2 regions of the Planococcus sp. BI3 genome follow, and region 1 is predicted to be linked to the other one. Evidence: predicted binding sites of a transcription regulator. Region 1 holds the regulator's gene; the other holds the start of a gene.
What was found. Region 1 encodes LexA, which represses DNA repair genes until DNA is damaged. Its sites were predicted from a motif close to CGAACATATGTTCG; they were not measured.
Positions count from the first base shown of each region.

Region 1 (4,426 bases):
AGGCGCATCGACATATTTACCTTGCTTGAAAAGGAACTCATTAATCAGGGGTTTGCAGAAACACTGAAACTGGCGAAAAGGCCGCTGGAGTATAAATTATTTAAGCAATCTGCGTTAGAGAAGATACTGAATCGTTCTATCAATGAAGTTTTTTTCGATTGGAGCTTCAATGAGGATAAAGGATATGCAGTTATAGCTTTACAAAAAAATGATAATAGCTAGAGCAGCTCTTCGGAGGTGCTTTTTTTTTTGAGGGGAAAATAAAATTTTAACACCTTAAACGGTTTACAGCTTTCATTTTGAGGTTATAATTAAGTGCAGCCAAGAAATTTAATAACTCATACTGAATTTTCCTTTGGAAGAACAAAAGGAGGATTTTGTGGGAGGGGATTAAATTGAGGAAAATTCAAGGACTTTCGAAACTGGTTGATTATTTAGAATCAGTAAATTATCCGTTGGCTGCAGAGCAGATTACAGATTTAATGTCGAAAAGAAAGATTCCGCACCGCAAAGCATATCAGGATACTGTGATCTTTAATTTGGAACACATAGACTGGTGGATTGCTGAGCAGCAGAAAAGATGATTATTAAATGAATATGCTTGAGTTAAGTTAAAGAAAAGGCCTCTGGTTGAGTTCTGCAAAGAATTTAACCAGAGTTTTTCTTTTTTTATGGTAACTTTATACACTTTTGTACGTCTGCTGTTATAATAATCTAAAAGCAAAGGAGAAATCTACTATGCGTTTTCTCATGATAATCATTATCTTTTTAATATTCTTTTCATTTGCTGGAATTGGAGCATATGTCGTAGGCCCGGATTTTTCGGTGGATCGCTTTGTTGCTAAAGCGACAGAAGATCTGCGGAATAATGGCCAGATGGAAAAAATAGTGGAGTATGTAGAGAATGATCCTCAAATGCTTGAATACATAGAAGAGGCCCAGATTGCGGAACAGCAGAGCCAGCCTTTGCCATTCCAAACAACTGAAGATGCTGCCGGGACAGTGATTAAAAAGGTGGGTTTAACTGACTTGGCTAAAATGAAGTCCGGAGTTGAAGATGGGACAATGTCTGCTGACGAAGTGATTCAAAAACTTGAAGAGGATTTAAATGAAGAAGAACTGCTGGCTCTTAAAGTCATTGTCTTTAAGGAATTATACAAACAGCAATAATGCTTTATATATGATAAACTGATTCACGAAGACAAAGCAAATAGATTGAAGGAGGCCATTGCATGAAATCGTTTCGAGTAGAATTTAATTTTGATCAGGGCAATACGATCGTCCACAGCGTCCAGGCTATGGATAAAGAGTCGGCATTAAGCAACATTCCTTCTAATGGCACTTATGAAATTTCCGATATGGAAACAGGCAATATTATTCGCATCACAATTAATTTGGTTAAATATATAAAAGTCAGCGAATTGTAGAAGGTTTCTTCTCAATAAGCTGCACGCAAGGTGCTGCTTATGCAGCGCTTTTTTTATGCCCGGAATTGGGAGAGGTCAATCTGATGATGGAGGGGTTTTATGAATTTTAAAGGTTCGAGTGCATATGATGAAAAAGATTTTTTGGAGAGCTTTCTGCAAAGAAGAAATCGGATTGAAAGCCCCAATAACACCATTGAAAAACCGGTGATCTATAAACTGCTCGGAGCATTTCAAAACAAGCGTGTACTGGATCTGGGATGTGGGGATGCGTTGTTTGGAAAAGAACTGTTGGAGGCTGGTGCGCTTCATTATCACGGAGTGGAAGGTTCAAAAGGGATGAGCGGGTTGGCGACAGCGAATTTAGCAGGTCTAGAGGCTCAAATCACGCTGTCTGCAATAGAATCATTCAGCTTTCCAGAAGGTGGGTATGACATCGTTGCATCTCGCTTAGCGCTGCATTATTTGCCGGAAGTGGATCAAGTGTTTCAAAACATCCATAAGTCGCTAAAGGAGAATGGGAAATTTGTTTTCAGTGTCCAGCACCCGCTGACGACTTCTTCTTTTGCAAGTAAAAAACCTGGAGAAAAGAGAGGCAGTTGGATTGTGGATGATTACTTTGAAGAAGGCGAGCGGCAGGAACCGTGGATCGACAAAATAGTGGTCAAGCATCACCGTACCATTGAAAGTTATTTTACGGCGCTCACCGAGGCGGGATTTACAGTGACGGGTCTATTAGAAGGAATGCCTGAGCGGCAATACTTCGAAGAGGAAGAGGAATACAGCAGAAGAAAAAGAATTCCGGTGATCCTGGCTTTCAGCTGCATCAAGCAGTGAGCAGCAGGTGGTTTTTACATAATGAGATTAAACAAAAAACACCTTCGATTTGGGCACTTGTGTAAAGTGGACCTTCTCGAAGGTGTTTTATAGTATTCCATTTAGTCCGGTTAATCTAAATTGTCCCGGTGTTTTTTGTTTAATGGATTTGGCGATAAACCCCAACAACTTTTCCAAGAATCGAAACCTGGTCCACGATAATAGGGTCCATTGATGAATTTTCAGGTTGCAGGCGGAAATAGTTTTCTTCACGGAAAAAACGTTTGACTGTCGCTTCGTCTTCAGCAGTCATGGCAACAACGATATCTCCGTTATTGGCGGTTTGCTGCTGTTTCACAATGACATAATCCCCGTTTAGAATTCCGGCTTCAATCATACTTTCTCCCATAATCTCCAGCATGAAGATATGATCATCTTCTGTGCCGTAGCTTTGGGGAAGAGGGAAATATTCTTCCACATTCTCAATTGCGGTGATCGGTATACCCGCGGTTACTTTACCGATTAATGGAACGTGCAATACTGGTCTTTTATCAATAAGCGCTTCATCAGTGCTGATTACTTCAATGGCTCTTGGTTTTGTAGGATCCCGGCGGATTAAGCCTTTGCTCTCGAGGCGGGCCAAATGGCCATGCACAGTCGAACTGGATGCCAGACCAACTGCCTCTCCAATTTCACGTACGGAAGGCGGATAGCCTTTCAAACGAACTTCATCTTTTATGAATGTCAGTATATCTTCTTGGCGTTTGGATACTTTTTTCAACAGTTTCACCTCATTTGAGTAATTCTACTTAATTTCTACCAATAGTATACCAACTCGGGCAATGAAATGCAAACATAGGTTCGAATTTTATTCTTGACAAAAACACCTGTTCGCCCTTATTATGAGAACATACATTCCGAACATATATTCTCAGGAGGCGATTTATTTGACGATCATCCGACAAAATTCTTATCTAATCGTATTTTTTGCTTTAATTGTGGTATTTACTTTTTATGCAATCCTGTCCCATAATACAAACAGTGCACAAATGAGCCAAGTTGAAATAGCAGAAGGCGATACACTCTGGACTTTAGCAGAATCGTTCAGTGGCACGACCCCTCATCATGAATGGATTGAAGATATTATGAAAGAGAACAATCTTTCGACTTCGAAAATTATTGCCGGGCAATCACTTAAGATTCCCAGCGACCAATTAAAATTTGCTCCTGATGAGACCATTAAATTTGCAGGTGATGCCGAATGAAGAAACATGCATTAATTTATTGCCGTGTCAGCACGACCAAAGATACGCAGGAGTCTTCCCTTGAGAGACAGGAAGAAGAACTCATGAAGTTTGCGTTTGAACAGTCCTATAAAGTAGAAGGTGTTTTTACCGATCAGCACAGCGGATATGAAATGGATCGTGATGGGCTGTTGGAGATGCTGAACAGCATCAAGACAGAAAAAGTCGATGCTGTATTTATCCAGGACGAAACACGGTTAGGCCGAGGGCATGCACGGATCGCCCTTTTGCATGTAATGAAGAAATACGGTGTAGATGTTTATACCCTATCAGATCGTGGTCCGATTGCATTAAATGATATGGATGACATGGTGCTTGAAATTTTGGCGATCGTAGAAGAATACCAGCGCAAAATTCATAATGCCAAAATAAAGCGTGGCATGATGCGCGCAGTGGAAAACGGCTACAAACCAGAGAAAAACCTAAAAGGGAAAGGCAATCCTGATGGCCGGGAACGTCTGGACCTTCCCATCGATCAAATTGTCAGCTTGAAGACCAATGGCCTGACCTTCAGTGAAATCGCTGTGACGCTTCAGGGATTCGGCTATCAGGCGAGCAAAGCGACAGTCCATCGCCGATACAAGGAGTACGAAAAACTGATGAAAGACTAAACCATTGCAGAAACCTGACTTTTTTTGTACTATATGAAAAGAAGAAAGGTGGATGTCTATGTTATCACCAGACAAATTAGGTCGTATAAATGAGCTGTCACGTAAATCGAAAACTGCAGGATTATCGAAAGAAGAGGCAACAGAGCAATCTTCTTTGCGCCAGGAGTATTTGCAGACTTTTCGTAAAACGATGCGCGGCACAATTGAAAATGTAAAAGTGATTGACCCCAATGGAAATGATGTAACTCCGGATAAGGTCAAAAATATTCGA
Region 1 covers NZ_CM155266.1:282,498-286,923, forward strand. The annotation lists gene AC1MEO_RS01410 (Na-translocating system protein MpsC family protein) at 1-222, shown strand, start outside; gene AC1MEO_RS01415 (hypothetical protein) at 396-584, shown strand; gene AC1MEO_RS01420 (hypothetical protein) at 739-1,170, shown strand; gene AC1MEO_RS01425 (hypothetical protein) at 1,233-1,427, shown strand; gene AC1MEO_RS01430 (class I SAM-dependent DNA methyltransferase) at 1,527-2,261, shown strand; gene lexA (transcriptional repressor LexA) at 2,401-3,021, opposite strand; gene yneA (cell division suppressor protein YneA) at 3,188-3,505, shown strand; gene AC1MEO_RS01445 (YneB family resolvase-like protein) at 3,502-4,155, shown strand; gene AC1MEO_RS01450 (DUF896 domain-containing protein) at 4,214-4,426, shown strand, end outside.

Region 2 (4,426 bases), 570 kb from region 1:
TCCCGCAACAGTTCAGAAGAAATAGCAGACAGGCGGGCTTCGGTGTAGCGCATCGCGGCAGGTGAATCTCCGTCCATTGAGCCGTTGTTGCCGTGCATTTCAACGAGCATGTGGCGGATCTTCCAATCCTGGCTCAAACGCACCATCGCCTCGTAAACAGAGCTGTCTCCGTGCGGGTGGTAGTTGCCGATGACGTTACCGACAGTTTTTGCCGATTTACGGAATGCCTTGTCATTGGTATTGCCTTCGTGGTACATCGCATATAAAATCCGGCGCTGAACAGGTTTTAACCCGTCACGGGCATCCGGCAACGCCCGGTCCTGGATAATGTATTTGCTGTAACGGCCAAACCGATCGCCGATCACTTCTTCCAGTGGCAAATCCTGAAATTTTTCGGTTTGTGTCATACAAGTTCCTCCTCAGCGTGAATCAAATCATTTTCAAGAATATTGCTGTCTTCTTCCATTCCGAAGTCGACATTATTTTCAATCCAGCGGCGCCTAGGTTCCACTTTATCCCCCATCAAGGTGGTGATGCCACGTTCAGCACGCGCACTGTCTTCAATTGTAACGCGAATCAGCGTACGGGTCTCCGGGTTCATGGTCGTTTCCCATAATTGGTCTGCATTCATCTCACCCAAACCCTTGTATCGCTGCAGCGTGTAGCCTTTTCCGACTTTCTTGATTGATGCATCCAGATCAGCTTCTGTCCATGCGTAATCGATCACTTCTTTTTTGCCGATGCCTCTGGATACTTTGTAGAGAGGCGGCAATGCGATAAATACTTTGCCTGCTTCAATCAACGGCTTCATATAGCGGAAGAAGAACGTCAACAGCAGCACTTGAATATGCGCTCCGTCCGTATCTGCATCGGTCATGATGATCACTTTGTTATAAGCGATATCATCAATCGAAAAGTCGGAAGATACCCCGCCGCCAATCGCGTGGATGATGGTTGAAATCTCTTCGTTTTTCATGATTTCTTCAAGCTTCGCTTTTTCGGTGTTGACGACTTTTCCGCGCAGCGGCAGGATCGCCTGGAAGGCCCGGTCGCGTCCCTGTTTTGCAGAACCTCCGGCCGAGTCTCCCTCCACCAAGTATAATTCGTTTTTCGAGGCATTGCGGGATTGGGCAGGCGTCAATTTACCGGACAGCAGTGCATCCGATTTCTTGCGCTTTTTGCCGTTTCGCGCGTCTTCCCTAGCTTTTCTGGCAGCCATGCGAGCCTGTGATGCACGAATTGCTTTTCGTACCAGAGAAGCGCTGAGGTCAGCATTTTCTTCCAGGAAGTACATCAATTTCTGGGAAACAACAGAATCAACGATGCTTCTTGCTTCACTGGTTCCAAGCTTGCTCTTTGTCTGTCCTTCAAACTGCAGCATGCCTTCTGGGATGCGGACAGAAACGATGGCCGCCAATCCTTCGCGGATATCGGAGCCTTCAAGGTTTTTGTCTTTTTCCTTCAGCAAGTTGATTTTTCTGGCATAGTCGTTGAAGACCCGTGTCATGGCCGCTTTTGCGCCGGTTTCGTGCGTACCGCCATCGCGGGTCCGTACGTTGTTGACGAACGACAGGATTGTTTCGGAATAGCCATCATTGAATTGGAATGAAAATTCGATCTCCATTTCATCTTGCTGCCCTTCGATATAGGCGACAGGATGCAGCACGTCTTTTTCCTCATTCAAATAAGCGACAAACGCTTCAATGCCGGTTTCGTAATGAAACACATCCTTGGCTTCTGTCCGTTGGTCAAACAGCTCGATCTTGAGTCCTTTCAACAAGAAAGCCGACTCGCGCAGACGTTCCGAAATCGTTTCGTAATTGTATTTGGACACAGAGAAAATGGTTTCATCCGGCAAAAAGTGGATCATCGTGCCCGTTTCTTTTGTCGAACCGATTTCTTCCAGGGTCGTGGCCGGCTTGCCGCCGTTCTCAAAGCGCTGGCGGTACTTTTTGCCGTCGCGGTAAATCGTCACTTCCAGAAAGCTGGACAAGGCGTTGACAACAGACGCGCCGACGCCGTGAAGGCCGCCACTGGTCTTATAGCCGCCTTGGCCGAATTTTCCGCCAGCATGAAGAACCGTCAAAATCACTTCTGGAGTGGGTTTTCCGCTTCTGTGCATTCCTGTAGGCATGCCGCGTCCGTAATCCCGCACACTGATGCTATTGTCTTCGTGGATAGTAACGGTGATTCTGTCTCCATAGCCTGCGAGTGCTTCATCGACTGAATTATCGACAATCTCATAGACCAAATGGTGAAGTCCACGTGTATCCGTCGAACCGATATACATCCCTGGACGTTTTCTAACGGCATCTAAGCCTTCGAGTACCTGAATTGCTTCTTCGTTGTATGCCGTACTTTGAATTTTAGCCATCTAATTCCCTCCAACAAACATTTGTTCGCATATTAATCTCTCTTAATCGTATTCTATTTTATAGCCATCTGTCAAACTTCATAGAAAAAGAGCGCTGAGCGCCCTTTAGCGGTAATGCCTTATTTCAGAATGGCGTGTTCCACTTTGATGCAACGATCCATAATGACTGTATACCCTGCGTCAGCCAAGCGATTGAATACATTTTCATCCACTACATTTAATTGGGTCCAGAACACCGGACAATCGATTTTCATGAACTCTTCAGCAATATCCCCTAAAAACTCACTGCGCCGGAAAACGTTGACGATATCCACTTTTTCTGGAATTTCACTCAAAGAGGCGTAACTTTTTTCACCCAGCACTCGATCTGCTTGCGGATTGACTGGGATGATGCGATAACCTGCCCGTTGCATGGCTTCCGATACCATATAGGAAGTCCGGCTCGGGTTTGGGCTAAGGCCGATAACAGCAATTGTTTTCGCATTGTCGAGTACGTTTTTGATTTCTTCACGGCTAGGATTGTTCAAGGTCATCACCTGTCCTTTTTATTCTATCATACACGAATTCGTCCTGCCTGTTGAATAATCTCCCGTCTATTGTTCAAAGATCTTCAGTCATGGTAAACTGGAACTACAAAATAAGGTTGTGTTAAAGGAGTTCATGATGACTATACTGTTTCCCATTCTATTAGCTTACCTGCTCGGCTCGATTCCGTCTGCCTTATGGGTCGGGAAATTATTCTACAACACCGACATCCGGACCAAAGGAAGCGGGAATTTGGGTGCCACCAACACTTTCCGGACACTCGGCAAAAAAGCCGGAATTGCGGTGACCCTGCTGGATATTCTGAAAGGTACGGCTGCAACACTGATCCCCCTTTACATCGCAACCGATATCCATCCCTTGGCATTCGGCGTCATCGCGGTCATCGGCCATATTTATCCGGTGTTCGCCAAATTTAAAGGCGGCAAAGCAGTGGCTACTTCAGGCGGTATTCTGCTCGGCTATCAATGGCCCCTGTTCGTCATGGCGGTCGCTGTACTGCTGATTGCACTGAAAATCACCAAAATGGTCTCTTTATCATCAATCATCTTGGCGGTGGTAGCCATCATCTACACCACCATTTATGCACTCATTACAGGAGATTACCTATTTATGGTTGTCATCTACATTCTGGCTTTTTTCATCATTTTCCGTCATCGCGCCAATATTTCCCGCATCCGCGCGGGTACAGAGCCGAAAATCAACTGGTAATCCCAGTGGAAGGACGTGTGATATGCAGATTAACATCAGTGAAGACGCATTGGACTGGTTTAAGGAAGAGATGGAAGTTGCGCCTGGAGAAGCAGTTCGCTTTTTCGTCCGCTATGGCGGTTCCAGCAAGCTGCAGCCCGGGTTTTCGTTGGGCGTAACCAAAGATCATCCGCATGAGATGGCTGTCCAAGTAGAACAGGACCAAGTCACCTATTTTATTGAACAAACCGATGTCTGGTATTTTGATGGGCATAATCTACAGGTCAGCGTTAATGATGACTTGCACGAACTTGATTATTCATATACAAAATAAAAAAGCATGAGCTATTCATGCTTTTTTATTTTGCAGTTTATTCAGTTGCTCCAATTGGCCTTCGCGCTGCAGAATGGCCTTTTGGCGATCTCCGAACAAATCAAAATGCGGGTAATTTCCCCGCAAATCCATCCACTCACGCTGCAAACCATACTGCCTGCCCCAGGATTCCAGCTTCTCCAGGTCACAGCAGCCGACCTTAGTGACCGTGCTGCATCCTGGAAAACGGTCATCCACCCAGTAATGGGTTAAAAATGAAATCTGGCCCTTATTGACTCCCTGTTTCCAGCGTTCCAGTTCATCCCGCTTAATTCCGAACGCCATCAGCAGCCTGCCTTTTGATTTCTTCGTATTTCTCATGCCATTCCGGATAGATTTTTTTGATGGAGACCGGGCGGAATGTTTCTTTTTTGACGACAACGTGTTCGGATGTTGCGTTTGCGGCGACTGTCCCGTCTTCATGGACGATTTCGTAGCCGTATTTG
Region 2 covers NZ_CM155266.1:851,187-855,612, forward strand. The annotation lists gene parC (DNA topoisomerase IV subunit A) at 1-407, opposite strand, end outside; gene parE (DNA topoisomerase IV subunit B) at 404-2,374, opposite strand; gene AC1MEO_RS04280 (CoA-binding protein) at 2,494-2,907, opposite strand; gene plsY (glycerol-3-phosphate 1-O-acyltransferase PlsY) at 3,038-3,628, shown strand; gene AC1MEO_RS04290 (HesB/YadR/YfhF family protein) at 3,651-3,941, shown strand; gene AC1MEO_RS04295 (hypothetical protein) at 3,957-4,265, opposite strand; gene AC1MEO_RS04300 (acyl-CoA thioesterase) at 4,249-4,426, opposite strand, start outside.
Region 2: parE (DNA topoisomerase IV subunit B) is a predicted target of LexA. The motif match lies at 2,389-2,402, and genes of this name have one in related genera.